2 regions of the Solibacillus sp. FSL W8-0372 genome follow, and region 2 is predicted to be linked to the other one. Evidence: a T-box and tRNA genes for the amino acid it is inferred to sense, from the RefSeq annotation. Region 2 holds a T-box; the other holds one or more tRNA genes.
What was found. A T-box is a leader RNA that pairs with one kind of tRNA and senses whether it is charged. The one in region 2 lies ahead of trpS (tryptophan--tRNA ligase), so its partner is inferred to be a tRNA-Trp.
Positions count from the first base shown of each region.

Region 1: it encodes a tRNA-Trp, which carries the amino acid that the T-box ahead of trpS (tryptophan--tRNA ligase) is inferred to sense. The anticodon was not compared.

Region 1 covers NZ_CP150204.1:3,351,913-3,367,598, reverse strand. Annotated here, with positions in the region: gene MKY13_RS17310 (nucleotidyltransferase-like protein) at 121-1,014, shown strand; rRNA gene MKY13_RS17305 (16S ribosomal RNA) at 1,353-2,907, shown strand; rRNA gene MKY13_RS17300 (23S ribosomal RNA) at 3,176-6,104, shown strand; rRNA gene rrf (5S ribosomal RNA) at 6,225-6,340, shown strand; tRNA gene MKY13_RS17290 (tRNA-Asn) at 6,354-6,429, shown strand; tRNA gene MKY13_RS17285 (tRNA-Ser) at 6,439-6,530, shown strand; tRNA gene MKY13_RS17280 (tRNA-Glu) at 6,546-6,620, shown strand; tRNA gene MKY13_RS17275 (tRNA-Val) at 6,644-6,719, shown strand; tRNA gene MKY13_RS17270 (tRNA-Met) at 6,745-6,819, shown strand; tRNA gene MKY13_RS17265 (tRNA-Asp) at 6,823-6,898, shown strand; tRNA gene MKY13_RS17260 (tRNA-Phe) at 6,923-6,998, shown strand; tRNA gene MKY13_RS17255 (tRNA-Thr) at 7,006-7,081, shown strand; tRNA gene MKY13_RS17250 (tRNA-Tyr) at 7,088-7,171, shown strand; tRNA gene MKY13_RS17245 (tRNA-Trp) at 7,182-7,255, shown strand; tRNA gene MKY13_RS17240 (tRNA-His) at 7,287-7,362, shown strand; tRNA gene MKY13_RS17235 (tRNA-His) at 7,402-7,477, shown strand; tRNA gene MKY13_RS17230 (tRNA-Gln) at 7,493-7,567, shown strand; tRNA gene MKY13_RS17225 (tRNA-Gly) at 7,578-7,652, shown strand; tRNA gene MKY13_RS17220 (tRNA-Cys) at 7,657-7,730, shown strand; tRNA gene MKY13_RS17215 (tRNA-Leu) at 7,779-7,860, shown strand; gene MKY13_RS17210 (helix-turn-helix transcriptional regulator) at 8,106-8,309, shown strand; gene MKY13_RS17205 (hypothetical protein) at 8,309-8,686, shown strand; gene nagB (glucosamine-6-phosphate deaminase) at 8,909-9,640, shown strand; gene MKY13_RS17195 (DMT family transporter) at 9,675-10,556, opposite strand; gene MKY13_RS17190 (LD-carboxypeptidase) at 10,686-11,597, shown strand; gene MKY13_RS17185 (hypothetical protein) at 11,823-12,332, opposite strand; gene MKY13_RS17180 (phenylalanine--tRNA ligase beta subunit-related protein) at 12,345-13,034, opposite strand; gene queG (tRNA epoxyqueuosine(34) reductase QueG) at 13,124-14,257, shown strand; gene trmL (tRNA (uridine(34)/cytosine(34)/5-carboxymethylaminomethyluridine(34)-2'-O)-methyltransferase TrmL) at 14,275-14,748, shown strand; gene MKY13_RS17165 (sporulation protein) at 14,788-15,555, opposite strand; gene MKY13_RS17160 (VOC family protein) at 15,625-15,686, opposite strand, start outside.
Region 2 covers NZ_CP150204.1:723,834-739,519, forward strand. Annotated here, with positions in the region: gene MKY13_RS03400 (DUF418 domain-containing protein) at 1-639, shown strand, start outside; gene MKY13_RS03405 (fumarylacetoacetate hydrolase family protein) at 770-1,672, shown strand; gene MKY13_RS03410 (YisL family protein) at 1,789-2,157, shown strand; gene MKY13_RS03415 (alpha-amylase family glycosyl hydrolase) at 2,419-3,870, shown strand; gene MKY13_RS03420 (Cof-type HAD-IIB family hydrolase) at 3,949-4,755, opposite strand; gene MKY13_RS03425 (alpha/beta hydrolase) at 4,866-5,621, shown strand; gene MKY13_RS03430 (metal-sulfur cluster assembly factor) at 5,684-5,992, shown strand; gene MKY13_RS03435 (AAA family ATPase) at 6,373-8,502, shown strand; gene MKY13_RS03440 (YjzD family protein) at 8,587-8,784, opposite strand; gene MKY13_RS03445 (beta-ketoacyl-ACP synthase III) at 9,075-10,010, shown strand; gene fabF (beta-ketoacyl-ACP synthase II) at 10,033-11,277, shown strand; gene trpS (tryptophan--tRNA ligase) at 11,522-12,511, opposite strand; T-box leader at 12,615-12,841, opposite strand; gene spxA (transcriptional regulator SpxA) at 13,305-13,703, shown strand; gene mecA (adaptor protein MecA) at 14,020-14,673, shown strand; gene MKY13_RS03470 (competence protein CoiA family protein) at 14,851-15,686, shown strand, end outside.

The DNA.
Region 1 (15,686 bases), 1.3 Mb from region 2:
ATAACGGATTTCTATTAGAATAAATGTTCAATGAGATAACACTAGTGAATTTGACTTATAGCGATTACAATAACTTAGAAACAAATATAAATAGTAGCAAAATTTTATAGGGGGATAACAATGGAACATATTTTAAGACCAATTTATCAGGAACGCGCAAGTCAGCCGGAGACGTTGGGGGTTATTTTAATTAATAAGCGTGAAGGCGCTGAAAATATGACCGATACATTTGATTCGGTTCTATTAATTATTGTAAAAGATAGTGACACACCTATTTATTCAAAACACTATATGTATGGTGATGCGAAAATGGTGATGCATATTTTAACGGAAGAGCGTCTGCGTAAATGGATCTTTATTGGTTCGAATAAGCGTTTAGTCGATTGGCTGTTCCACGGTAAAATTATGTTCGATCGAAATGAGTTCTTATTTAAGTTACGTTCGGAACTACAGGAGTTTCCTTTTGTTGGACGTAAGTTAAAAACAGGAATTCAGTTTGCTAAGTTAATCCGCCGTTATCAAGAAGGAAAAGAATTATTTGAGGATGGTCACTATTTAGATGCTTATAATCATGTAGTTGCTTCATTGCATCATTTAGGCAGATTATCGATTATTGATAGTGGTCATTATCCAGAAGTAACTGTATGGGCTCAAGTGAAAAGAAATGACCCAGCAATTTATAAGTTATATGAAGAATTGATTATGAGTAATGAAAGTTTGGAAAAGCGTCTAGAGCTTTTATTTTTAGCGGGAGAGTTTTTGATTAATTCAAGAACGACTGATGGGGCGCAGCATATTTTAGAAACAATGCTTGCTCAACCATATTGGACAATACAGGAATTACATGATCACCCTGAATTAAGTTACTACTCTGTAGATTTAGAAGTCTTTGTTGAATATTTAATCGAGAAAGAGTTAGTTCAAGTAGAACCAGTAGTTGCAAAAAACGAAGCGATATTTCACCGCAATTATTATGTAGACCGACAACTTATTGAAAGTGAATACGGTTTATAGTATATTAATCAGAGCGTTAAATAACGCTCTGAAACTTTTTTTAAAAAAAGTATTGACGTATGTGTAACTAATATTGTAATATATTAAATGTCGCTAAGACGTACTCGAAAAACTAAATAACTCTTGAAATGCTCAAACAACTTTTTGAAAAAGTTGTTGACAAAGAAAAGAAGAAATGTTAAATTAGAGAAGTCGCTAAAACGACATAGCAAAAAAATGAACCTTGAAAACTGAACAAGCAACGTTAATGAAACAAGCTTCTTAAATGAAGCAAACAATAGATTTCAACTTTTAATTAAGTTGAATCGCTAGCAAAGCAAATGAGCTTTCAAACTACTTTTATGGAGAGTTTGATCCTGGCTCAGGACGAACGCTGGCGGCGTGCCTAATACATGCAAGTCGAGCGGATGATGAGAGAAGCTTGCTTCTCTCTGATTTAGCGGCGGACGGGTGAGTAACACGTGGGTAACCTACCTTATAGATTGGGATAACTCCGGGAAACCGGGGCTAATACCGAATAATACTTTTAAACACATGTTTGAAAGTTGAAAGACGGTTTCGGCTGTCACTATAAGATGGACCCGCGGCGCATTAGCTAGTTGGTGAGGTAACGGCTCACCAAGGCAACGATGCGTAGCCGACCTGAGAGGGTGATCGGCCACACTGGGACTGAGACACGGCCCAGACTCCTACGGGAGGCAGCAGTAGGGAATCTTCCACAATGGACGAAAGTCTGATGGAGCAACGCCGCGTGAGTGAAGAAGGATTTCGGTTCGTAAAACTCTGTTGCAAGGGAAGAACAAGTAGCGTAGTAACTGGCGCTACCTTGACGGTACCTTGTTAGAAAGCCACGGCTAACTACGTGCCAGCAGCCGCGGTAATACGTAGGTGGCAAGCGTTGTCCGGAATTATTGGGCGTAAAGCGCGCGCAGGTGGTTCCTTAAGTCTGATGTGAAAGCCCCCGGCTCAACCGGGGAGGGTCATTGGAAACTGGGGAACTTGAGTGCAGAAGAGGATAGTGGAATTCCAAGTGTAGCGGTGAAATGCGTAGAGATTTGGAGGAACACCAGTGGCGAAGGCGACTGTCTGGTCTGTAACTGACACTGAGGCGCGAAAGCGTGGGGAGCAAACAGGATTAGATACCCTGGTAGTCCACGCCGTAAACGATGAGTGCTAAGTGTTGGGGGGTTTCCGCCCCTCAGTGCTGCAGCTAACGCATTAAGCACTCCGCCTGGGGAGTACGGTCGCAAGACTGAAACTCAAAGGAATTGACGGGGGCCCGCACAAGCGGTGGAGCATGTGGTTTAATTCGAAGCAACGCGAAGAACCTTACCAGGTCTTGACATCCCGGTGACCACTATGGAGACATAGTTTCCCCTTCGGGGGCAACGGTGACAGGTGGTGCATGGTTGTCGTCAGCTCGTGTCGTGAGATGTTGGGTTAAGTCCCGCAACGAGCGCAACCCTTATTCTTAGTTGCCATCATTTAGTTGGGCACTCTAAGGAGACTGCCGGTGATAAACCGGAGGAAGGTGGGGATGACGTCAAATCATCATGCCCCTTATGACCTGGGCTACACACGTGCTACAATGGACGATACAAACGGTTGCCAACCCGCGAGGGGGAGCTAATCCGATAAAATCGTTCTCAGTTCGGATTGTAGGCTGCAACTCGCCTACATGAAGCCGGAATCGCTAGTAATCGCGGATCAGCATGCCGCGGTGAATACGTTCCCGGGCCTTGTACACACCGCCCGTCACACCACGAGAGTTTGTAACACCCGAAGTCGGTGAGGTAACCTTTATGGAGCCAGCCGCCGAAGGTGGGATAGATGATTGGGGTGAAGTCGTAACAAGGTAGCCGTATCGGAAGGTGCGGCTGGATCACCTCCTTTCTAAGGATTATTTCGGAATCATTCCCTTGGGGAATGAAACATTAACGTTTGCTGTTCAGTTTTGAAGGTTCATTCTTAATTGAATGAGATACTTCAAAACCTTGTTGGTTTAATTCATCTCGTATGATTGAACCGCATTTCGTTCTTTGAAAACTGGATAAAACGACATTGAAAGCAATAAAACAAATTTCTATTTTATAGAAATGTAACAAGTCAAGCAATTGACGTGTAAACTTAAATCTTAGATTTTATCTAAGTGTTAACTTTTGGTTAAGTTAATAAGGGCGCACGGTGGATGCCTTGGCACTAGGAGTCGATGAAGGACGGCACTAACACCGATATGCCTCGGGGAGCTGTAAGTAAGCTTTGATCCGGGGATTTCCGAATGGGGGAACCCACTATCTTTAATCGGATAGTATCTACACGTGAATACATAGCGTGATGAGGACAGACGCAGGGAACTGAAACATCTAAGTACCTGCAGGAACAGAAAGAAAATTCGATTCCCTGAGTAGCGGCGAGCGAAACGGGAAGAGCCCAAACCAAAGAGCTTGCTCTTTGGGGTTGTAGGACACTCTATACGGAGTTACAAAAGAATGAGTTAGACGAAGCGACTTGGAAAGGTCCGCGAAACAAGGTAAAAGCCCTGTAGTCAAAAGTTCATTCCCTCCAGAGTGTATCCTGAGTACGGCGGAACACGTGAAATTCCGTCGGAATCCGGGAGGACCATCTCCCAAGGCTAAATACTACCTAGTGACCGATAGTGAACCAGTACCGTGAGGGAAAGGTGAAAAGCACCCCGGAAGGGGAGTGAAATAGATCCTGAAACCGTGTGCCTACAAGTAGTTAGAGCCCGTTAATGGGTGATAGCGTGCCTTTTGTAGAATGAACCGGCGAGTTACGATTACGTGCGAGGTTAAGTTGAGAAGACGGAGCCGCAGCGAAAGCGAGTCTGAATAGGGCGAATTAGTACGTGGTCGTAGACCCGAAACCAGGTGATCTACCCATGTCCAGGGTGAAGGTGAGGTAACACTCACTGGAGGCCCGAACCCACGCACGTTGAAAAGTGCGGGGATGAGGTGTGGGTAGCGGAGAAATTCCAATCGAACCTGGAGATAGCTGGTTCTCTCCGAAATAGCTTTAGGGCTAGCCTCGTGATTGAGAATACCGGAGGTAGAGCACTGTTTGGACTAGGGGGGCATCTCGCTTTACCGAATTCAGACAAACTCCGAATGCCGGATATTTATACACGGGAGTCAGACTGCGAGTGATAAGATCCGTAGTCAAGAGGGAAACAGCCCAGACCACCAGCTAAGGTCCCCAAGTAATCGTTAAGTGGAAAAGGATGTGGCGTTGCTTAGACAACCAGGATGTTGGCTTAGAAGCAGCCATCATTTAAAGAGTGCGTAATAGCTCACTGGTCGAGTGACGCTGCGCCGAAAATGTATCGGGGCTAAACGATTCACCGAAGCTGTGGATGCATACTTTGAGTATGCGTGGTAGGAGAGCGTTCTAATAGCGTTGAAGTCAGACCGGAAGGACTGGTGGAGCGATTAGAAGTGAGAATGCCGGTATGAGTAGCGAAACATGGGTGAGAATCCCATGCACCGTATGACTAAGGTTTCCTGAGGAAGGCTCGTCCGCTCAGGGTTAGTCGGGACCTAAGCCGAGGCCGATAGGCGTAGGCGATGGACAACAGGTTGATATTCCTGTACCACCTCCTCACCGTTTGAGAAATGGGGGGACGCAGTAGGATAGGGTAAGCACGCCGTTGGTTGCGCGTGTTCAAGCAGTAAGGCGTGTATGTAGGCAAATCCGCATACTATAACGTTGAGCTGTGATGACGAGCTCTTTAGAGCGAAGTTCCTGATTTCACACTGCCAAGAAAAGCCTCTATCGAGGTGAGAGGTGCCCGTACCGCAAACCGACACAGGTAGTCGAGGAGAGAATCCTAAGGTGTGCGAGAGAACTCTCGTTAAGGAACTCGGCAAAATGACCCCGTAACTTCGGGAGAAGGGGTGCTTCTTTGGGTGCATAGCCTAGAGAAGCCGCAGTGAATAGGCCCAGGCGACTGTTTAGCAAAAACACAGGTCTCTGCAAAACCGTAAGGTGACGTATAGGGGCTGACGCCTGCCCGGTGCTGGAAGGTTAAGAGGAGCGGTTAGCGCAAGCGAAGCTGTGAATTGAAGCCCCAGTAAACGGCGGCCGTAACTATAACGGTCCTAAGGTAGCGAAATTCCTTGTCGGGTAAGTTCCGACCCGCACGAAAGGCGTAACGATCTGGGCACTGTCTCAACGAGAGACTCGGTGAAATTATAGTACCTGTGAAGATGCAGGTTACCCGCGACAGGACGGAAAGACCCCGTGGAGCTTTACTGTAGCCTGATATTGAATTTTGGTACAACTTGTACAGGATAGGTAGGAGCCAGAGATCCCGGAGCGCCAGCTTCGGAGGAGGCGTCGGTGGGATACTACCCTGGTTGTATTGAACTTCTAACCCATGCCCCTTAGCGGGGTAGGAGACAGTGTCAGGCGGACAGTTTGACTGGGGCGGTCGCCTCCTAAAGAGTAACGGAGGCGCCCAAAGGTTCCCTCAGAATGGTTGGAAATCATTCGAAGAGTGTAAAGGCATAAGGGAGCTTGACTGCGAGACCTACAAGTCGAGCAGGGTCGAAAGACGGGCTTAGTGATCCGGTGGTTCCGCATGGAAGGGCCATCGCTCAACGGATAAAAGCTACCCCGGGGATAACAGGCTTATCTCCCCCAAGAGTCCACATCGACGGGGAGGTTTGGCACCTCGATGTCGGCTCATCGCATCCTGGGGCTGTAGTCGGTCCCAAGGGTTGGGCTGTTCGCCCATTAAAGCGGTACGCGAGCTGGGTTCAGAACGTCGTGAGACAGTTCGGTCCCTATCCGTCGTGGGCGTAGGAAATTTGAGAGGAGCTGTCCTTAGTACGAGAGGACCGGGATGGACACACCGCTGGTGTACCAGTTGTCTTGCCAAAGGCATCGCTGGGTAGCTATGTGTGGACGGGATAAGTGCTGAAAGCATCTAAGCATGAAGCCCCCCTCAAGATGAGATTTCCCATTACGCAAGTAAGTAAGACCCCTGAAAGACGATCAGGTAGATAGGTTCGAGGTGGAAGTGCGGTGACGCATGTAGCTGACGAATACTAATCGGTCGAGGACTTAACCACATTTTATTGCACAATTCAATGAAACGTTTATCCAGTTTTGAAAGAATGAATTTATTATAAAAAACACTTGCCAAATAAGGAAAGTGTGGTATAATAAATAAGGTCTTTCTGAAAAAATAGTCTAGTGATGATGGCAAAGAGGTCACACCCGTTCCCATACCGAACACGGAAGTTAAGCTCTTTAGCGCCGATGGTAGTTGGGGGCTTCCCCCTGTGAGAGTAGGACGTCGCTAGGCTGTATAGAAATATTCCGAAGTAGCTCAGTTGGTAGAGCATCCGGCTGTTAACCGGCAGGTCGCAGGTTCGAGTCCTGCCTTCGGAGCCATTAACTCTTGGAGAGTTGTCCGAGTGGCCGAAGGAGCACGATTGGAAATCGTGTATGCGGGTAACCCTGCATCAAGGGTTCAAATCCCTTACTCTCCGCCAGCCATTTATTAAAATGGCCCGTTGGTCAAGTGGTTAAGACACCGCCCTTTCACGGCGGTAACACGGGTTCGAATCCCGTACGGGTCACCATTCATTTCATCAATATCCAGCATGGAGGATTAGCTCAGCTGGGAGAGCACCTGCCTTACAAGCAGGGGGTCGGCGGTTCGAGCCCGTCATCCTCCACCATTCAAATTAAATCATATAGTATTGTCGCGGGGTGGAGCAGTGGTAGCTCGTCGGGCTCATAACCCGAAGGTCACAGGTTCAAGTCCTGTCCCCGCAACCAAATGGTCCCGTGGTGTAGCGGTTAACATGCCTGCCTGTCACGCAGGAGATCGCCGGTTCGATCCCGGTCGGGACCGCCATTTTTAAAATACTACATATAATATGGGTTTGTAGCTCAGTTGGTAGAGCATTAGATTGAAGCTCTAAGTGTCGGCGGTTCGATTCCGTCCAAACCCACCATATTTTTGCCGGTGTAGCTCAGTTGGTAGAGCAACTGACTTGTAATCAGTAGGTCGAGGGTTCGACTCCTTTCGCCGGCACCATTACCTGGAGGGGTAGCGAAGTGGCTAAACGCGGCGGACTGTAAATCCGCTCCTTAGGGTTCGGCGGTTCGAATCCGTCCCCCTCCACCATCCTTTTAATAGGGGCATAGTTTAAAGGTAGAACTACGGTCTCCAAAACCGTCAGTGTGGGTTCGATTCCTACTGCCCCTGCCAATTAATTCAAAAACTTAAAAATAACATAGTGGCGGTTGTGGCGAAGTGGTTAACGCACCTGATTGTGGTTCAGGCATTCGTGGGTTCGATTCCCATCAGTCGCCCCATTTTTATTTAGGTTTAAGAGTTAAAATTATAATATAGTGGCGGTTGTGGCGAAGTGGTTAACGCACCTGATTGTGGTTCAGGCATTCGTGGGTTCGATTCCCATCAGTCGCCCCATTATATTAAAAGCTTTGGGGTATAGCCAAGCGGTAAGGCAACGGATTTTGATTCCGTCATGCCCTGGTTCGAATCCAGGTTCCCCAGCCATTTTTTTTTTGCGGAAGTAGTTCAGTGGTAGAACACCACCTTGCCAAGGTGGGGGTCGCGAGTTCGAACCTCGTCTTCCGCTCCAATATGGCGGCATAGCCAAGTGGTAAGGCACAGGTCTGCAACACCTTTATCACCGGTTCAAATCCGGTTGCCGCCTCCATATTTAATTAATCGGTAATTCCGGTTTTTTTTTACCCTTTTTTATTTTGCCGATATGGCGGAATTGGCAGACGCGCCGGACTCAAAATCCGGTTCCTTCTGGAGTGCCGGTTCGACCCCGGCTATCGGTATCATTGAGTTCAAGTTAGAACTATTAAAACACCCTCAAAGTCTTGATTACAGGCTTTGAGGGTGTTTTCGTTTACTATAGTTTATTTTTAGTTGAGAAGGAATTACAGTACTACAACAGTTGGCTTACAAACATCGAAGAAAACAAAACGTTTTCTCGTATTATATTTACAATTATTTACTTCTTATATATAATGAATGTAAAGTCAGCTTTACGTAAAATATACTTTACGTTAGGTAGGTAAAAATGAAAAATAATATTAAGGATTTACGTACACGGTATGGTTTATCACAGGATGGCTTAGCTGAAAATTTAAAAGTTTCTAGGCAAACCATTATTTCTTTGGAAAAGGGACGTTATAACCCTTCCATTACATTGGCATTTAAGTTAGCCCGTCAGTTTAACTGTCACATTGAGGATATATTTATTTATGAGGAGGATAATCAATAATGATTACTGGAAACAGGTCATTCTTTTTGTTTATCGGTATCTTTATGCTTTTAATAGGTATTTTCATTAATGGATCTCATATGTTTTCAGGGAAGTTTCCTGATGCATTAATGGTGATTGCCCTTTCGATTATGGCGTTTAGTTTGGCTTATTTAGAACCTCACTTTGCAGCAAAGGATGAACGTGCTCAAAAGATTCGAGAACGTGCAACATACATTAGTTATTTTTGGGGAGTGATATTTGCCATTATATTAATGTTGATTTTTAACCCATTGTCTCCTCTAAATGTTTCAGCCTTTCAAGTGTTATCACTATTCATTGCATTATATATTTCAGTCGTATTTTTAAATATGGTTTATTATGCAAAAAAGTACTAGTTTATAATGTCCTACCCTTTTTCCGGCTTGAAATTCATTCCTAACATATTAATAAATTATATGGGTACAATTAAAGTTAAATCGTATTTTTTAAAAGAAAATGTGAACTGTTTTATATAGCATATTAAAAATTTATGCTATAAAATTAACGTATTGATGTAAGGAACTAAAAATGAACTTTACTTTATTTGAATTATATAAGCATAGGGAGTAGGGAAATGAATGAATGCTGTAACAAATTTAAAATGGGTTGAAGCGACAGATTATGATGAAATGAGTAAAATTGCTGCAAGTATTTTTGTAGAACAGTTAAAGGAAAATAGTAAAACTGTTTTTGGGATGGCAACTGGAAGTACACCTGAAGGGTTTTATAAAGAACTTGTATCAATATATAAGGAAGGGAATATTTCCTTTGCTCAGGCTAAGTCTTTTAACTTGGACGAATATATTGGTATTAATCCATCAAATGAGGCAAGTTACCATTACTATATGGACCACAACTTATTTAATCATATTGATATGAAGCAGGAAAATATTTACTTACCAACAGGTAATGCAGCAAATATTGAAAAAGCAGCAATGGATTATGATGCAATGATTGAAGAAGCAGGGAATATTGATATTCAGCTCTTAGGTATTGGTGTTAATGGACATATTGGCTTTAATGAGCCAGGAACACCATTCGATTTAGGGACTAATGTTATAAAACTAGCTGAGTCGACACGTGAAGCGAATAAAATTTACTTTGACTCAATCAATGATGTACCGACACATGCAATTACTATGGGTATTAAAACAATTATGAAATCAAAAAAGATTGTCTTACTAATTGCAGGCGCAGCGAAGCAAGAAGCATTTGATCGTCTTCGTAGTGGTGAAGTGACAGAAGACTTCCCAGCAAGTGTATTAAACTATCATCCAGACGTAACTGTTATTTATACAGGAGTAGAATAATTAAAAGGAGTGCTGATGATGCACTCCTTTTAATTTACTTTTTTATAGATGAGATAAATACCCCGACAATTATGGCAACCCCGCCGATTAATTGTGTAAGTAGCAGCTTTTCATTTAAAAAGATTACTGCAAAGATGCTAGCAAACAAAGGGATAAAGTTTAAGTAAATTCCTGCCTTGTTGGCACCTAAAGCTACAACGCCTGTATTCCAGCTTAGAAATGCCACAATCGATGCAAATACCCCAACATAAAAAATAGCTCCAATAGTAGTAGTGCTCCATACAATAGTTTGGGATGTAGTGAGTAGTTCATATACCGCAAATGGGAGCAGCATTAATGCACCTATAGCAATTGTTACTAAAAATGTAGAATAGCCAGGGAGCCTGCTAGCGCACTTCTTAATAAGCAATGAATAAATACTCCAACAACACACTGCAACTAGTACAATTAAATCTCCTTTATTAAATGAAAAGGCAAGTAAGCTTTGTAATGAGCCTCCGGAAATAATAAAAGACACTCCAGCTAGAGAAATTATTGTACCTATTAACTGATACTTAGTTAAACGTTCTTTTAAGAAGAGAAAGCTTAATATGTATATAATTATCGGTGTGGAAGAATTCATTAAAGATGCATTGATGGATGTTGTATAATATAAACCGATATAAACGAGCGTATTGAATGCAGCGACTCCTGTCAAAGCTAACGTAATGACGGCAACCCAATTTTGCTTCAGTACACTCCATTCCTTTTTTGTCCGTTTGTAAGCAATGGGGAAAAATACGGCAAAGGCAACAATCCAGCGTAAAAATGCCAGGGTAATAGGAGGAATTTCTCCGGTAACAGCGCGACCAATTACAAAGTTACCACCCCATAATAAAGTAGCTAAAATGAGAAGTAGCTGTGGTGGAAATTTCATTAAGTAGCATCTCCTTAATAATGGAAAAATAATTTTATCTATTATAGGGATAACCTGGGGGAAATTGCAATGCGCTTTACATAAAACGCTATGATACAATAGCGACAGAAGCAAAAGGAGGTCATTTACATGAAAATACGACCAGCAAGATTACAGCATGGCGATACTGTAGGATTAGTAAATTTAAGCAGCCCGCTTAATATAGAATCTTTAGGGGACAAATTAGCAATATTGGACGAGCTTGGTTTGAAATATAAGCTAGGCAATACAATTCAATCGTATGACGGCTATTTAGCAGGTACAGACGAGGAACGATTAGAAGATTTTCACCAAATGATTCGTGATCCAGAAGTGAAAGCAGTCTTTTTAGTAAAAGGTGGCTACGGTATATCTAGAATTATAGATAAAATAAGTTATCCATTAATCGAGGACAATCCGAAAATCATTTGGGGCTATTCAGACATCACCACTTTACATACACAAGTGAATGAGTTTTCAAATGTCGTTACCTTCCATGGGCCTATGTTATCGGGTCCGGAAGGGGAGCTAGACCCATTATCAAAAAAAATGTTCCAGCAATTATTCCAACCGATTGAAATCCAGTATACAGAAAGTATTTCGCCACTTCGTACACTCGTATCCGGTGTTGTACGTGGTGAATTAACAGGTGGTAATCTGAATCGTCTTGTTAGTACACTTGGAACAAAATTTGAAATTGATGTTCGGAATAAAATTGTTTTAATTGAGGATATCGGTGAATCGATTGAGCAAATTGATTTATCATTAAATCAATTACGTCTTTCTAGAAAGCTTGAGCTTGCTGCAGGCTTTGTAATAGGCGATTTTAATATGCTTAGCAGTAAATATAACTATGATGATGTATTAAACGTTATAGAAGGGTATATAAAGCCTTTAAACAAACCAGCAGTAGCAGGATTTAAATTTGGTCATTGCGAACCGAATATTGCGATACCACTAGGAGTAGAAGCTATTTTAGATGCGGATGATAAAACATTACGGATATTACCGGGTGTAGAATAATACTAGGAAATAAATAACAAAGACACCTTTTCACTAAATAAGTGAGCAGGTGTCTTTTAATAACGAGCGACGGAAATACACAATTTAGTTTGTAGTTATCTTTTACAATAGTTGGTCATTAGTGAAAGGTAACGTTGTAACAGGTAAAAGTTGATTGGTTTCTCTAAGTTTGCCTAAGCAAAAATCGCTCGTTATTACCTAGATTGGAGTCTCACCGCTCTAGGATTAGAAGTAGTTGCTATCATCAAATTCGATTTCGACTTGATAGTTTTTAGCATTAATTAAATTGGAAAGGCGATGTGCTTCCTTTTCCAGCTCGTTAGCGCGAGTGCGGTATGTCATCGGATCATACAGTGCTACACGGTACAGGATGGCTTCACCAGAATTGTGGTAGAATGCTTCTTTTTCTTCAGAACCTAAGCTTTTACATAAGGCAGCTTCTGCCCGTAACTGGCTAGCAAGTTCGATCGCTTCTACAATGGGCATTTCCTCGTCTTTAAATACAATTACATTTTCAATATTTGCACGGTAAATGAGTGAATCCAGCTTACGAGAGTCATACCGTAATTGTTTTAATTCAGCTTCTAGCATTTCAAGTGTGTAATCGGGTCTTTTTGGTTGTTCACCTTTTTCAATGATCACATGTGTTAGTTGATTCACAGCAAATGTACGTTCTTGAATTTTCTTCGTAATAACGCTCTTTAGTTTTACTGCCTCCGCTAGATTAATGCTCACACTATCAGCTCCTTAAAAATGAATTTTTTTATTCTCAGTTGAAAGAACATGCGCCTCAAATTCGCCACCGCTTACTTGTGTAAACATTTTTCCGGCACTGTTTAATAACTTTTGTGCTTCCTGTTCACTGATCGATGGACGTAAATAAAGGATTTGCAATGCATTAGTAGTTACTTCAGTTACAGCAGTTCGCTTTGAATCAACATAGGGGCTACCGAATGGACCGAACGTATCTTTTAAATAAATGATATTTTCCAATGTGTTGTAACGACCATTTATTCCTTCATAGCCTGTTGATGCATTGCCAACTTGTATTTCAACATTTCCTTGAATACCATCCAAATCATAGATACCGACTGGAATCTCAAATTGCAATGAAAAGAAATTATTCAAATCTACCGCTGTATGAAACGGTGTTAAATATTGCTGTTTAGCGATACGTCGCATTAAGCTTTCGGCAGAGTGTCGATAACGATTTGGATCGGCACCATAAGATTTCCAAAGTTGGCGCCATTCTCTAATTCCAGTTCGCTCAGTCACAGGTTTTTCCTGTAATTCTAAAAATAAATTTTCCTGATATAGTTGCGTGCGACCTTTAATCATTTGAGGAGATTCCTCTACGATAATTTTGCTATAATGGATAAGGCCAATTTTAAATTGTTCATTCACTGTAAAGAGTGAGTCATTAATAGAGATATTCAATTAAAGCACCTACTTCAATTATAATATTGGATAATTATGTAATATAAAATAACTTGTATTCATTGTATCATTTGAAAGGAGCAAGGGAAATGAAAGTATCTCAACTTCAAGAAGAATTAATTCAATACGCAAGTTCTATTGGGGTAGATAAAATCGGATTTACAACCGCTGCTCCGTTTCATGAATTAAAAAACCGTTTACGACGACAGCAACAATTAGGCTATCAGTCGGGATTTGAAGAATCGGATATTGAGCTTCGTACAGAGCCGTTAAAATTATTGGATGATGCCGAAAGTATTATTGCAATTGCTATAGCATACCCTTCTCGAATGCAGGATGCTCCACAAGGAAAAAAGGGAGAACGCCGAGGGATCTTTTGTCGTGCTTCCTGGGGAGTCGATTATCATACAGCAGTGCGGGAACGTCTGCAGCTTATTGAAGCATGGCTACAAGAAAGAGTACCGAATGTAAAAGTGAAATCGATGGTCGATACAGGGGAGCTCGTTGATCGTGCTATAGCAGAGCGTGCTGGAATCGGGTGGAGCGGGAAAAACTGTTCTATTATTACACCTGAGTTTGGTTCTTACGTATATTTAGGTGAAATTATGACAAATATACCTTTTGCTCCTGATACACCGATAGAGGATGAATGTGGAAACTGTAATTTATGCATTGACGTCTGTCCAACGGGTGCAATTGTAGCACCGGGTCAGCTGAACTCACAGCGATGTATTGCCTTTTTAACACAAACAAAAGGGTTTTTGCCTGATGAATTTCGTAGTAAAATAGGGAATCGATTGTACGGCTGTGATACATGCCAAACAGTATGTCCGAAAAATAAAGGAAAACTAAATTGGATTCATGAAGAATTCAAGCCGGATCCTGAAATTGCAAAGCCTTTACTTCAGCCTCTTTTATCAATCTCCAATAAAGAATTTAAATCTAAATTTAGTCATGTTTCGGGTTCATGGCGCGGTAAAAAGCCAATTCAGCGCAATGCCATATTAGCATTGGCTCACTTTAAAGAAGAATCGGCAATGCCTGATTTAGTTCAGGTGCTGCAAAAAGACGAACGCCCGGTATTAAGAGGGACGGCCGCATGGACAATTGGAAAAATAGGAACAAATGAAGCCGAGGGAATTTTATTGGCTGCAAAAAAACTAGAGCAAGATGAAGAAGTGCTGGCTGAAATAGAAAAAGGACTAACATTGTTAAATCAATAAGAGAGAAGGATTTTGAAGTGCCAAACCATATTGTGTTATACCAACCGGAAATACCGGCAAATACAGGAAATATTGCACGTACATGTGCTGGAACAAATACATCATTACATTTAATTCGACCACTGGGATTTTCTACAGACGATAAAATGTTAAAGCGTGCAGGATTGGATTATTGGGAGCATGTGAATGTTGTGTATCATGATTCTTTAGAAGAATTTATTGAGTACAGTAAGAATGGAGATTTATATTTAATTGAGACTTATAGTGATGAGCCTTTTACAACACATGATTTTAGTGATACGTCACGGGACATCTACTTTATGTTTGGAAGAGAAACGACCGGTTTACCGAAAGAGTTTGCAAAGGAACGTGCCGATATGTGCCTGCGCATTCCGCAAAGTGACCATATTCGCTCACTGAATTTATCAAACACAGCGGCAATTGTTATTTATGAAGCTTTAAGACAACAAAACTATCCAGGGTTAAAATAAAAATGGCAAGAAGCAGATCAATTTGCTTCTTGCCTTTTATTATTTCATTTTAGCTTCTATCGCGTGTGAAAGTTTTGCTGACAAATTATCATTTTCGAATAGGGTAAGGCGAATGAAGCTTTCATCCATATCGAAAGCTTCTGATAAAAATCCGCCAAGCCCGCGCGCACGTCGGTCAACCTGAAGTAGGATTTCGACTGAGTTTTGTGAATGACCTAAAAAGACCAATTCCAGCTCATCTAGATACCGGCGATACGTTTGATTAGTAGGGGTAAATTCAAATTCCTGCACAATTGGTGTTTGGCGACGTAAATAAGATGGCGCTTGCTCATTGTCTACTTTACGTAATCGGAATCCCATGTTTTGAATTGCTGTTAACACGCTATTTGCCAGAGGTGATGGCTGAATATCAATAAAGTCTTTATCTTTCGGATCCACCGCATTTTTAATGTCTAATCCAGTTTGAATCCACACTCGGGATTTACCTATAGTAATTGGAACTACAGAAGGTAAAGGAAATGAGAAGGGGATTTCATGTTTTTCATTCGCTTGAATTATAAACGGCTCATTTAGTTGGAACTGGGAAAGTATTGCTTGATCATTAATTTTTTTGTCATCGATTTCACGTATGAAATTTGTATAAAGTGATAAATAGATAGCATCAATTTGTTGCTCCGTACTTCCTCCAGTAATCTCCACTATACCCGTTACATTTTCATTTAATGTATAAGAAGATTTGTGCAATTTTGTATCAACTTTAGCAGAACCGATTCCTACACTCGCTAAAACTTTATTAAATAGTGACAATAAAACTCCTCCATTGTATGTTAATTAATAATTTATACGCTGGAGTCAAAAGAAAGTTTCAAAAATATTTTATTCTCCGTCTACAGTAAACACGATACGTAGACCATTAGGATCGATTGTAGAGAAAAGTT
Region 2 (15,686 bases):
GATGCGATTCAAAGTGCAGTGACAGCTTATGGTATTGGTAGTTGGACAGATGCATTTATGCAGCGTCTCGATGATTTGGCAATACAAATGAGTATATTTATGTGGATGTCCTCATTATTTACCATTTTGCCTTATATGTTATTTGGTGCTGCTCTTGCAAAATGGCGTCTTATCGAACGGGCAAAAGAAAAAATTGTTTTATGGTTTGTTTTGGCGTTAATTGGTGTGGCTGGCGGACTGTATGTGAAAAGCCTGCCGATTGCCGGAGCTCAAACGATTGGTAATGAGTATTTACAAGTCTATATTGGCGGTCCTATTTTAGCAATCGGCTATATAGCGGTTGTAACATTGTTAACGCAGCTACCGTTCGTTGTGAAGCTTTTCTCTCCAATCGCTACGGCGGGACGTATGTCGCTGACTCTTTACATTATGCAATCTGTTATTTGTACGGTGCTGTTTTATAAATGGGGCTTCGGTCTTTATGGAAAAGTGGATGTGCAAATGGGTATTTATATGGCAATTGGAATCTTCGTCATTCAAGTATTATTTGCAGAACTATATTTTTCAAGATTTAAACAAGGACCACTGGAAGCATTACTAAAAAAAATAACTTATGGCAAGTTTGCTTCTCGGAAATAAAACCTATTATTATGTAAATTTATAGAAAGAAAGCTTAGTTTTACAGAATAATATTATTTTGTCAGAAAAGTAAGGCAATAATTTTATTTTTAATGTATGATGTAAAAAAACAGAAGGAGTGCTCCACGTTATGAAATTGTTATCATTTAAAGTAAACGAACAAGTAAAGTTTGGCCCTAAAGTGAAAAAAGAAGAGGCAGTATGGGATGTTGTCGAAATTCAAAAACAACTCAATGTACTAAAAGACTTTCCAGAAACAATTATCGACGGGATAGCACACGGCTATGAATTTGTTGAGCAAGTTCGTAAATTAGTAGAGGCAGCACAAAAGCATGAAAATGGTGCTAAATTCAAATTAGCATATTCTAATATAGAATGGTTGTCGCCGGTTCCTCGTACACCGAAAAATATAATGTGTGTCGGCAAGAATTATAATGACCATGCAGTTGAAATGGGTGCAGATAAAGCACCGGAAGATATGGTTGTATTCACTAAATCCCCAACTGCAATTGCGTCGGATGAATCGACATTATCCGTTCATGCAGAATTTACGGATTCTCTTGATTATGAAGGAGAATTGGCGATTGTAATCGGTAAACAAGGCAAAAATATTCCTAAAGCAATGGCGTATGATTACGTATTTGGCTATACAATTGCAAATGATATTACAGCGCGTGATTTACAAGAAAAACATAAACAATATTTCCTAGGAAAAAGCTTGGAAGGCAGCTGTCCTATGGGTCCATATTTAGTTACAAAAGATGAAATTCCAGATCCGCATACATTAACAATTGTAACGAAGGTGAATGGGGAAGTTCGTCAAAACGGTTCGACAAAGGATATGATGTTTACCGTCTCGGATATTATTGAGATTATTTCTAAATCTGTAACGCTGGAGCCGGGCGATGTTATTTTAACAGGCACGCCAGCAGGAGTTGGAAAAGCAATGAATCCACCTAAATTTTTAAAAGCCGGTGATGAGGTAAAGGTTTCGATTGAAGGCATTGGGACTCTGGCAAACCGATTTGTTTAATATAATTCATTTATTATGACCTTTTCTATTGTTACTTGGACGAATCCATTGAATTTATACATGCTAGCATGGTAGGATATTTCGTGTAGATAATAAATAGAAGAGGTGGAAAATACATGGATTTCTTATCAAGTTCAACACACTTGCACATTACAGCATGGGCAATCACATTAATCCTATTTTTTGTAGCTGCATTAGCAGGCAAAAAACTAACAGCTGTTCACATGACTTTACGTGTAATGTATATTTTAGTTATCATTACTGGTCTGGCATTATTCTTAGAATGGCGTGATAAAATCGCTGAAAGCGGCATGAACTATGATATGAAAGTGTTATTTGGTATTTTAGTAATCGCATTCATGGAAATGGTATTAGTGCGTAAAAACAAAGGCAAGTCTGTTAATATGTTCTGGGTACTATTCGGTATCGTTTTACTAATTACATTATACTTAGGTATGAGCATGGGTATCGGTATTAACTTCTAATAAAAGCATGGTGTGCAAAAAGTGAATTTAACTTTTTGCACACTTTTTAATTTATTCAACTCTATATTTCCCATCATTCATTCTCCTCTATTTTATCCACCACCTGTATAAAAGGTAATATGATTTGCTATTCTTTAATTCATACACATTTTTGTCACGTATTTGTTGCATTTCCTACAAATAACTTTTGTTATCATAGCTACGTGTATAGGTTTTTTGGTAAAATGACGTTGGATTGTATGTGAAAGAGAGGGAAATAAATTGAGATTTAATAAATGGCTTAGTGCACTTACTGCAGGTGTAGTGCTTTCGACTTCATTGTCATTTGCATCATTAGCAAATGCTGAAGAAAATCGTACAATTGCAGATGAAAGTATATATGACATTTTAGTGGACCGCTTTTTTAATGGAACAGGTAAAAACGATGATCATACTGTAAATGCCCAAGACCCGACAATGTTTGCGGGTGGAGATTTCGATGGTGTCTTAAAAAAGATTGATTATGTGACGAATATGGGCTATACAATGCTTTCAGTAGGCTCAGTTTTTGCAACAGAAAAATATGACGGTTCGATGCCGACAAGCTATACACTATTAGACCCTCGTTTTGGTACAGCTGATGAATTTAAGAAAATGGTAGGTTCATACCAAAAGCGTGAGATGAAAATAATGGCTGATTTCCCTATTACAGATGTTAGTCCAAACCATGAACTTGCAGAAAAGCAAGGGTTTGTGGGGAGTACAAATGATGGGAAAATACAGTGGGATTTAACTAATGAAGAAGTACAAAACGAAATTATCGACAGTGCTGTACAATTTGTGGATACATACGGACTGGATGGCGTTCGTCTAACGAATATTGAACAAGTGGATACAGCATTTTTAAATCGCATGATTGAGCAATTAAAGGCTACTGGTGCCTATGTAATTGCAAATGCAGAAAGTGATGCGAATTTTGATGCGAAATTCTATAATGATGTCGCATCAAAATATACAAATTCCTTTAAAAATGTTGATTTGGATACTTCAGTGTTGGAACCATATATTGAAGAGACATTATCGGACACACCTGTTTTGACAATGACCGATACAATTTGGTCTGACCGTTTTACTTTAGCTGCAACGGCTGAAGGGATGTACCCTCCAACACGCAGTAAAATTTCGATTGCAAGCACACTATTATTGCCGGGTGTGCCAGTCGTTCAATACGGATCTGAAATTGCAATGAATGGTACTGCCGGTGAAGAGGCGCATCAATACTATAATTTTAAGACAGATTCAGAACTGGCAGATTATGTTGGAAAGCTTCAATCTTTACGAAATGATTCAGAGACATTACGTAATGGTGAATTTAAGTGGCTTGAAAATGAAGATGGCTTTATCGTATTTGAGCGGAAATCTGATACGGAAACGTGGATAGTTGTAATTAACAATAGCAGTAAAACAAAACGTGTCCATATCCCGGTAGCAGAGCTGGGGGAAGGAAAAGAAATCCGTGGGATGTTCAATAGTGAAATCATTCGTGAAAATAAAGATAATAACTATACTATCATTTTAGACCGTGAAATGGTTGAGGTGTATCAGGTCATCGATGCGCGAGGAATTAATACTTCTTATATTGTGGCACTTGGACTAGTTGTTGTACTTTATACGGCATTCATGATTGTCATTATGAAACGTGGGAAACAACGCCGCGCCAATTCAGCAAAATAAAATGAAATAGCCCGGAAAAGTGAATACATCGCTTTTCCGGGCTATTTTTAATAATTGGACTTAATTCGGTAACGTGTCCTACAGTTTTAATCGGTCATGCAAAAATTTTGCAATACCATCTTCATTATTAGATAAAGTAATTTCATTAGCGATATTTTTTAAATCATCAATTCCATTACTCATTGCTACACCAATTCCGGCATAATCAATCATTTCAAAGTCATTGTCCTCGTCGCCAAATGCAATGATCCGCTCACGTGGGATGCCCATTTCTTTTGAAATGAAGTCAATACCAATTGCTTTACTTAACCCTTTATGCACAATTTCAATAATCGGGAAAGGTGCACCCCAGCGTCGATGCTCGATCAGCTCGGCATGCACATCCTGCAAATGTTTGCGGATAATCGGCGTATTTACATCATCTGCCTGAATCAATAAACTCGTCGGATTTTCCTTTAATGTCTGCTTGAGATCACCCATTAAAATATTAGGGCTGCCCATATTAAACATTTCGTGTACTTTTTCATCCTCACGATGGAGATATACATCATCCATTACTTCGGCGATTAAATTATCATATTCATATTTATGGACTGATTCAACAACATCGTGGACTACACTTAAATCCACAGGTGTATGGATTGTTTTCCACATTGGGTTTTTTGGATGGTGAATAAGTGCACCGTTAAAATTGACAATAGGTGTCGTTAACTCCAATTCTTTATAATAGGGAAGACTAGCCCGGAAAGGACGTCCTGTCGCGATCATTACTTGATGTCCCGCTTGCTTTGCCTTAAACAGTGTTTCCTTTGTAAGGGAGGAAATCTTCTTATCATCCGTCAATAATGTTCCGTCTAAATCCAATACTATTAAATGTTCGTTCATGAGAATAAGCCTCCTTTAGCATGGGTATTATTGTAACGTGAAAAATTAACATTCGTCAAAGTTTTGAAACAATCGTGAAGTTTTGATAAGGTTAAGGCGAGGTGAGAAAAATGATTGTTAAGCAAGAGTTGTGGAAATCTATTCCATTATTGCATGTGTATGATGAAACGATGGACGAACATACACCCGTCGTTATTTTTTTACATGGGTTCTTAAGTGCAAAGGAACATAATCTTCATTATGCGTATCAGTTTGTGCAAAAAGGTATCCGAGTTATACTGCCTGATGCAATCATGCATGGAGAACGGTCAGATTATTTAACGGATGAACAGATGAACTATAACTTTTGGAAAATTGTTTTAAAATCGATTGAAGAAGTACATACGCTTTATGAAGAATTGAAACTAAAAAAAATGGTAGGCGACAAAATTGGCGTTGCTGGAACGTCAATGGGTGGCATTGTAACATCGGGTTGCTTAACTATTTATCCGTGGATTCAGGCTGCTGGTATTTGTATGGGGACAACGAGCTACACGAGGGTCGCGCTTCATCAAGTTGAGGAACTGAAGCAAAAGGGTGTTCAACTTCCAATATCTGAAGATCAGCAAAGTGCTTTGTTCGATATGCTCGGCAAATATGATATGGAAAAACATGAATCATTGTGGTCAAACAAGCCAATAATATTTTGGCATGGTGAAAAAGATACGGTCGTTCCATTTAGTATGAGTCGCCCTTTTTATGAACAACTTGAAAAAGAAGGAAAGGCGGCGAATATTCAATATATCGCAGAGCCAAAAGCAGGACATGCCGTTTCAAGAAATGGTATTTTACAAGTGACGGATTTCATTGCACAACGTTTGGCATAAAGCATTCGTTCTGCTATGATAGACGATAACACTATGTCGAAAGGGGAAATAAAAAAATGGCAATTGATCAAGATATGAAAGACAGCATGTACGGAGCATTGGAAAACGTAATTGACCCTGAGCTAGGCATCGATATTGTCAACTTAGGTTTAGTATATGAAGTGGATTTAACAGAAGAGGGCTTAGCGATTGTTACAATGACATTAACATCAATGGGTTGTCCACTTGCACCAGTAATCGTTGACCAAGTAACGACAGCTTTAAGTGAATTACCGGAAGTAAAAGAGGTAAAGGTAGATATCGTATGGCAACCGGCATGGTCTAAGGACAATATGTCACGCTATGCAAAAATGGCTTTAGGTATCCGTTAATAAAAATATTAAAACGATTATTTTGCAGAAGCAAAATAATCGTTTTTTTTTTAGGCTAAGATTAAAAAGTCCGTATTATTCACTATAACGATAGTCGAAGGTGATTTTTTATTTTTCTATTGGAATCCAGTTTAAATATGTGTTTAACATCAAATAATTATTAATGAAATGCTTTTCTAAAATATTAAGGCTAAAATGCCATTTGTTACACACATATGAGTCGTTATTTCGTTTTACTTAATTATTAAGGTATATTTTATCGAATATACAAAAATATAAGAACGTACCTAAAAAGGGAGTGTAAAAATTTGTGAGTTGACTAATTTTGACCTATAATAAAATTAGTCAGTAAAGGTCAAACTATCGGGAGGATGCAATATATGCAATTTAACCAAACTCAAGACAACCGTCCGCCTTTAGAGCAATTTGGACGTAATTTAATTGAACAAGTAAAAAATGGCAAGATGGACCCGGTTATTGGACGTGATGAAGAAATTCGCAATGTTATCCGGATTTTATCGCGCAAAACAAAAAATAACCCTGTATTAATTGGCGAACCAGGTGTTGGGAAGACAGCTATTGTCGAAGGCTTGGCTCAACGGATTGTAAGACAGGATGTGCCAGAAGGATTAAAGGATGCGCAGTTATATGAGTTGGACATGAGTGCGCTCATCGCCGGCGCTTCTTACCGTGGTCAATTTGAAGAACGTTTGAAATCCGTGTTAAAGCAAGTGAAAGATTCAGATGGAAGTATCATTTTATTTATCGATGAAATTCATACAATTGTAGGTGCCGGAAAAAGTGATGGTGCCATGGACGCAGGAAATATGCTCAAACCGATGCTTGCGCGCGGGGAATTGCATTGTATCGGTGCAACGACATTGGATGAATATCGTATGTATATTGAAAAGGATCCTGCTTTGGAACGTCGATTCCAGCAAGTTCTAGTACGTGAACCGTCTATTGAGGACACAGTATCCATTCTACGTGGTATTAAAGACCGTTTTGAAGAGCATCATCGTGGTGTTCGTATTCATGACCGCGCCATTATTGCAGCAGCACAACTAGCCAATCGCTATGTTACAGACCGTTTTTTACCGGACAAAGCAATAGATTTAGTTGATGAGGCATGTGCCATGATTCGAATTGAAATCGATTCAATGCCGCAGGAACTTGACCAATTAACACGCCGACTTACTCAGCTTAAAATTGAACAACAAGCATTGAAGAAAGAGAAGGATGATGCGAGTAAAAAACGCCTGGATATCCTTACGAATGAAATCGATACTTTAGAAGCTTCAATGCAATCGATGAAAGAACAATGGGAACTTGAGAAAAACGGTTTGCAAATTGTACGAGATAAAAAGGACAAACTGAAAAAATATGAAGCAGAACGTGATCAACTGTTCGTGTCCGGCAACAATTTAGCGCGGGCAAGTGAACTGCAATACAGTATAATTCCACAACTGGAGAAAGAGCTTGGAGAATTGGAAAAGCAGCTTAAAGATTCGGAAGGCAATCGTATGCTGCGTGAAGAAGTAACGGAAGATGAAATTGCAAAAATTATATCCCGCTGGACAGGTATTCCGGTAACGAAGCTTGTCGAAGGGGAACGTGAAAAGTTATTGCGATTAAAAGACACATTACATGACCGTGTTGTTGGACAAGATGATGCAGTCACATATGTAGCAGAGGCAGTATGGCGTGCCCGATCCGGTATTAAGGATCCTAATAAGCCAATTGGAAGCTTCCTGTTCCTAGGGCCAACAGGTGTCGGTAAAACAGAATTGGCAAAAGCATTAGCAGAACAATTATTTGATTCGGAAGACCATTTTATCCGCATCGATATGAGTGAGTATATGGAGAAGCATTCTGTATCCCGACTTGTCGGAGCACCACCTGGTTATGTCGGTTATGAGGAAGGCGGACAGCTAACAGAGGCCGTACGCCGTAATCCGTATTCAGTAGTTCTATTAGATGAAATTGAAAAGGCACATCCAGATGTAGCAAATATTTTACTGCAATTGTTGGATGATGGTCGAATTACCGATAGCCAGGGCAGAGTAGTAAACTTTACGAATACGGTTGTTATTTTAACGTCTAATATTGGGTCACAATTTTTACTGGAGGCGTCTGATGATTCCGAGAAGCTTGTACAGGCGGCTTTACGTCAGCACTTTAAGCCGGAGTTATTAAATCGAATGGACGATATTATTATTTTCCATGCATTGTCGGAAGAACACTTCCATGCAATTGCCTGGAAATATGTAAAGCAGCTCCAGGAAAGAGTTGCGGAACAGGAAATTACGTTACATGTACGTAAGGAAGTAGTGGATTGGATTGTAGAACATGGCATTGATCCTCAATATGGTGCACGTCCATTAAAACGCTTCGTTCAGCGCCACTTGGAAACAATTGTTGCGCGAGAACTATTAAAAGGAGTAGTAACAGCGGGTGGTGTGCTGGAAATTATGCTGGAAAATGATGAACTGGTGATTTCTCAGAAGTAGAATGTCCAAATAATCTGCTATACGAAATAAAATTAAATGACAAGGGGCTGTCCAGTATAATACCGGACAGCCCCTTGTCATCTATTAATGTTGCTCTGCTTCCATGTCTGGAGTTGATTCGTTTGGAATGATTGCAGCGATAATAAGTACTAATACGCTGAATACTAATGATACGATTACGCCATTCATGAAATTAAAGTTTACACCTAATACAGAACTTACTACATAGTTAGTCATTGTTACTAAAAGGAATGACCAAAAGAAAGTAATAATATATTGCATCAATTTCACCTCATTGAACTTATTTATATCGTTATTTTGAAATTACATCTTCAATATCATACCACAAGCCTTCATGAAAATAAAAGGGGGAATACAACTTTTCGCCAAGATGTCATAAAGTGATTATTCCGTACCGTAAAAACATCGCTATTGTCTTTTCTATAAATTTTAATTGTTTTCGAAATACTTATACTTTATAATTAGTACCAGATACTAATATTTAGTGATTATTTTATGTTATTCAGCAAAAGGATTGGGTTGGATATGTTTGAAAACAAGGGGGATAATATATGAATGCTGGTATAGTTGGCATGGGTAAGTATATTCCGAAAAAGGCTTTGACAAATTCGGAAATTGAACAATTTTTAGATACATCGGATGAATGGATTCGTTCACGGACAGGTATTGGAAATCGATATATCGCAGAGAATGAAGAAACATCAGATTTAGCCTATAAAGCGGCACAACAAGCTATTCAAAACGCCGGTATTACAGCAGATGAAGTAGGATTAATCATTGTCGCAACGGTTACTCAAGATCAAAACTTTCCAAGTGTAGCCTGCCAAATACAAGAACGTCTTGGGATATCGGGTTGCGGTGCAATGGACATTTCTGCTGCATGTTCAGGCTTTATTTACGGGACGGCGATAGCAAAACAATTTATTGAGAGTAATAGTTATGAATATATATTAGTAGTAGGTGTTGAAAAATTATCGAAAATAACCGATTGGAAAGATCGGAACACAGCTGTCTTATTTGGTGATGGTGCAAGTGCAGCTGTAATTGGTAAAGTTTCAGAAGGGCGCGGCATATTGGCATATGAACTTGGGGCGGATGGAACGGGTGGCAAACATTTATATTTAAACCCAGAAAACCACATTTCGATGAATGGTCGTGAAGTATTTAAGTTTGCAGTTCGTCAAATGGGGGAGTCCGCAGTCAGTGTACTGGAGAAGGCTGGATTAACGAAGGAAGATGTAGATTACCTAGTACCGCACCAGGCGAATATCCGCATTATGGAGGCTGCTAGGGAGCGTCTAGGACTACCGGAAGAAAAAATGTCGAAAACGATTCAGAAATACGGTAATACATCGGCTGCATCAATCGGTATCTCGATTGTCGACGATTTGGCTGAGGGGAAAATAAAGGACGATGATATCGTTGTATTAGTTGGTTTTGGTGGAGGGCTTACTTGGGGGGCACTCGCATTAAAATGGGGAAAATAAAGAAAGAGAAGGGTGTTAAATGATGGAGAAAAGAAGAGTTGTTGTAACAGGAATCGGCGCAGTAACGCCAGTAGGAAACAATGCAGAGCAATCATGGGACAATGTAGTAGCAGGAAAATCAGGAATCGGACCATTAACGCGTGTAGATACGACTAAATTTCCGGTGTCTGTTGCAGCGGAGGTAAAAGATTTTAATATAGAAGATTACATTGAGAAAAAAGAAGCACGAAAAATGGATCGCTTTACTCATTACGCACTAGCTGCTTCAATGATGGCTGCAAAAGATGCTAATCTTACGATTACAGAAGAAATGGCACCTCGTGTTGGCGTATGGATTGGCTCGGGAATTGGTGGAATGGAAACACATGAACAGCAATTTTTGACATTCCAAGAGCGCGGTGTTCGCCGAGTAAGTCCGTTCTTCGTACCAATGATGATTCCTGATATGGCTTCAGGCCAAGTATCGATTTATTTGGGAGCAAAAGGAGTTAATTCATGTTCTGTTACAGCCTGTGCTTCAGGGACAAATTCAATCGGAGACGCTTTCAAAGTAATTGAACGCGGGGATGCGGATGTAATGATTACAGGAGGAACGGAAGCACCAATCGTTACAATGGCGGTTGCCGGTTTTTGTGCAAACACTGCATTATCTTTAAACCCAGACACTGCGACAGCATCACGTCCATTTGATAAAAATCGCGATGGCTTCGTTATTGGCGAAGGGGCAGGTATATTAATTCTGGAAGAATATGAACATGCAAAAGCGCGTGGCGCGAAAATTTATGGAGAAGTAGTTGGCTACGGTTCGACAGGAGATGCCCATCATATTACAGCTCCCGCTCCAAATGGCGAAGGGGCTGCGCGAGCAATGAAAATGGCGTTAGATGATGCGAATGTCTCACCAGAGCAAGTAGGATACATTAATGCACACGGTACGAGTACACCGTACAACGATTTATTTGAAACACAAGCAGTAAAAACGGTATTTGGCGATCATGCATACAAGTTGGCAATGAGTTCGACAAAAAGTATGACTGGTCACTTATTAGGAGCAGCAGGTGGTATTGAAGCGATTTTCACAGTACTTGCTCTAAAAGAAGGAATTTTACCTCCGACGATGAATTTAAATGACCCTGATCCAGAATGTGACTTGGACTATGTTGCCAATGCAGCACGAAAAGCTGATGTGGAATATGGACTGAGCAATTCATTAGGATTCGGCGGGCATAACGCTTGTTTATTGTTTAAAAAATACACAGAGCAATAGAAAATATAAAAAACGAACGGACCAATTCTATCGTCCGTTCGTTTTTCGTATAGTTGTACAAAGGATGGTGTTTTGACACGCTTCGTACTATTTCTATTTTTTTATGGGCTTTGTGTAATGTCGATTAGTAATATGATTTTATACTTAAACTATCGGACATTGGGCTATTCATGGCATGCAGTAATGCTGTACATCCTTCATGGTGCAGAACTGTATTTGCTTCTAATAGCGGTAATCGGAATGGTTAGCGTCGTTTACGGCCTAATCCCATCGCGTTCTCCATTTTCTTAAGCGTTTTGGCTGCGATAGCATCCGCTTTAGCAGCTCCTTCATCTAAAATAAGATCTAGTTCCGGAGAATCGATTAATGCATAATAGCGCTCTTGTATAGGTGCAATATGGTCGATAACAGCTTGTGCCACACCTGCTTTAAAATCGCCGTAGCCTTTGCCTTCGTATTTTTCTTCTAAATCCTTAATTGAAACTCCTGATAAGGCAGATTCAATAATAAGCAAATTGGATACGCCTGGCTTATTTTCAACGTCAAATTTCACAATTCCCTCAGAATCCGTTACAGCAGATTTGATTTTCTTTTCAATCTCTTTAGGTGTATCCAAAAGACGAATTGTTGCTTTCGTATTTGTATCCGATTTTGACATTTTTTTCGTCGGCTCCTGCAATGATTTGATACGGGCGCCTTCTTTTGGTAATTGAATATCAGGAATCGTTAAAACATCATTGTAACGCTTATTAAAACGTTCCGCTAAATCGCGAGTCAGCTCGATATGTTGCTTTTGATCTTCCCCTACTGGCACGATGTCCGTATTGTAAAGAAGAATATCGGCAGCCATTAACGGCGGGTATGTTAAAAGTGCGGCAGAAACGGATTCTTTTCCAGTTGATTTATCTTTGAACTGTGTCATACGCTCTAATTCACCGATTGAAGCGACACATTGCAGCATCCATCCTGCCTGTGCGTGCGCAGGTACTTCAGATTGAATAAATAAAATGGATTTTTCAGGATCAATACCACATGCAATGTACATCGCTGCCAATGATCGAATATTTTTGCGCAATTCCAATCGATCTTGTGGAATGGTAATAGCATGTTGGTCGACGATGCAATAAATAGCATTATTGTCATCCTGTAAAGCAGGGAATTGTTTAATTGCACCGATGTAGTTTCCTAAAGTGATTGTTCCTGTTGGCTGTACGCCTGAAAAGATGGTTTTCATTGGGGGATTCCTCCTTAAAATGGGTAAATAAGATTTTCTCCAAAATTACTTGAAGTAATTTTTAGACAAAAAAACATCATGCGTCCTCTATTAAGTAAATAATAGAAGGGACGAATGATGTTAAAATCCGCGGTACCACCCAGCTTGCCTCAATTGGCCACTCTTCTTCGTAACGTGAAGGGAACGAGCTTAACTAATGGAACCTATATTTAAGTTCGTTCATCAAGCTAACTCGGAAGTCCATTCCATTTAATGAATGATCTGTTTGCACCAACCACAGATTCTCTAGGCATTCGCTTTAAATGTACTACTCTTCGTCATCGTTTTTTCATAATCTTGAAAGTGATTATATCGTAAATATTGAAAAGAAAGCAATTGTTTTATTTGAAAGAAATAGGAATAAAAATGCATTGTAGTGGAAATAGTAGTAAAATAACAAGCTGATTATTTGAAACAACAAATCTACGCTCAGTTTAGTTCTCAATTAAATTTGAATAAATGAGAAAAAACATTCTGTCTTTTAAGTTTAAATCTATTAGCATAAGGGTACAAAAATGTTGTAGCACAAAAATAAAGAAAGTGCGCTTAATAGAGAAAAACATGTAATAAAAATTATTACGGTAGTTGAATTATTTGTTGACAATGTGTATTCAAACATGGCGTATTCATGTATAATAAGAACAGAATCTTAAATTAAATTAATTCTAAACTAAGTATTATATATTTACGCTTCCATATGAAATGAAGCTGCATATATCAGTTAAATTGAAATCAATTAGAGAGGAGTGAGACAATGTTAGTAACATTATTTACTTCACCAAGTTGTACTTCATGTCGAAAAGCAAAAGCATGGTTAGAGGAACATGATATCCCATATACAGAGCGCAATATTTTTTCGGAGCCACTTACAATTAGTGAGATTAAGGAAATTTTACGAATGACAGAAGATGGTACCGATGAAATTATTTCAACGCGATCGAAAATTTTCCAAAAATTGAATGTAGATGTTGAAACATTGCCATTGCAAAGATTATACGAGTTAATACAGGAATATCCAGGTCTTTTACGCCGACCGATTATATTGGACGAAAAACGTCTACAAGTCGGCTATAACGAAGATGAAATCCGTCGATTCCTACCTCGTAAAGTACGTGCTTACCAGCTTCAGGAAGCGCAACGCATGGTTAACTAAATAAAAGACACTCATGATGCTACGGTTGCCTAGGGTGCAATTGTGGCATCTTTTTTTTATTTCAGATCATATTAATAAGGAATTCTTTAATACTTGATTTAAACTGATGGGTACAATACAATTTCAATTATTCAAATAATTTATGCTGAATAATGTTTTTTCTTTTCATTTTTATCCAATCCATCATACAATAGAGTTATAGATACTTCCCATTTTTTTAAGTATCTTAGTTCCGATGCAATAGAACGCCTTATTGTATGCATTTTGGAATATAAGTGACGTTCTATACAATGACTGTGAAGGGAGTTGAGGTCTAATGGACATCGAACGCATTAATGAAAATACGTTAAAACTATTTATTACGTATAGTGATATCGAAGACCGTGGTTATACGCGTGAAGAAATTTGGTACAATCGCGCTAAGGGAGAAGAGCTCTTTTGGGATATCATTGGCGAAGTAAATACAGATGATTATTTCGACTTAGATGGTCCGATTTGGATTCATATTAATGCTTCTGATAGTGGGTTAGAAGTCGTTGTAACTCGTGCATCTGTAGGGAATGATTCCGAAACTTCATCGATGGTTGGTACTTTTGAAGACGACCTTCATATAGCAGATCAATTAAACGAAATGGAAGAATCGATTTTCAATGCAATTGGTAAGGCAGCCAAAGATGAAGAGCAGACGCTTGAAAATGCACGATTCCGATTTAAAGATATTGATGAGCTAGTGCCTCTTGCAAAACGCGCAGCCCCGTTGGGAGTTAAATCTGCGCTGTATAAATGGGAGGACTACTACTATTTATATGTAGAGTTAGAAAGTCTGGAAATTCAAGAAGCGAAAAATGTCGTTGCAATATGCACTGAATATTTATCCGCTTCCAAAGTTACGAGACACCGCTTAGACGAATACGCGGAGACAATTATTCCAGAGGACTGCTTTGAAACAATCATCACATATTTTGAATAATCAAGTTGTTAAAGCCACCTGATTCTGGGTGGCTTTTTTTGTCTATATAATTGGACTTGTTTGCAGGCATAACCTAATGAAAATGTCACTTTCCCACTAGTTACTTATTATAAGTTGAAAGCTGTTCTTCATTTGCTTACGATAGATAAAAAGGAGTGGAAGGCATTGTTGGTCGCAATGACAGAAAATCAACAGCTATTTCATTTAACGTCAAAGCTTTCGGAGCGGGAGCTGCAACAATTAAAGCAACGGCGGCAGTTTTATTGTCCCCAGTGCAGAGAGGAGCTTTTGCTGAAAGCTGGACAGATTAAAATTCCTCACTTTGCACATTATAAAAAAAGTAATTGCGATTCATTATTTTCGGAACGGGAATCAACCGCCCATTTATTAGGCAAGCAGCAGCTATTTCAACATTTTACAAAGCTCAAGCTGCAACCAATGCTTGAACCCTATTTGCCGCTCCTCCGTCAACGACCCGATATTTTCATTTCTAAAATGGACAGGCAATATGCCATCGAATTTCAATGCAGCCCGATCTCGCAGGATCTTTTTCTACAGCGGACAAAAGGGTATTTAAAGGCAAATATTACACCAATATGGCTATTGCATACACCGGAAAAATTTCAAGCATCAGGAATGTTGAAAATTTCAATTAATCATTTCAATGCTCAATTTATCCAACAGTATAACAATCAATATTTTCTCCTCACCTATGATGTAAAAAGCAAAAACTTTTACTATTTGAGTAATTTAATTCATATCAATAAAATGCAGTACTTTGCATTTGTTAAAATACTTCCGTTACATCAACAGCGATTTCCATTCCTCATTCCCGATAAAATCCCGAAGGAAATATTTCGTCAGTTCCTTATTAGCTTCAGAGAATACCGCGACCAATATTTGCGGCCTCGTATATTGCTGAGTAAAAAAGGGGTTAATGATCGATTTTTACGTGCTTTATATGAATTGCGGTTAACGACCACTAATTTACCGATTTTTTTAGGGATTCCAGT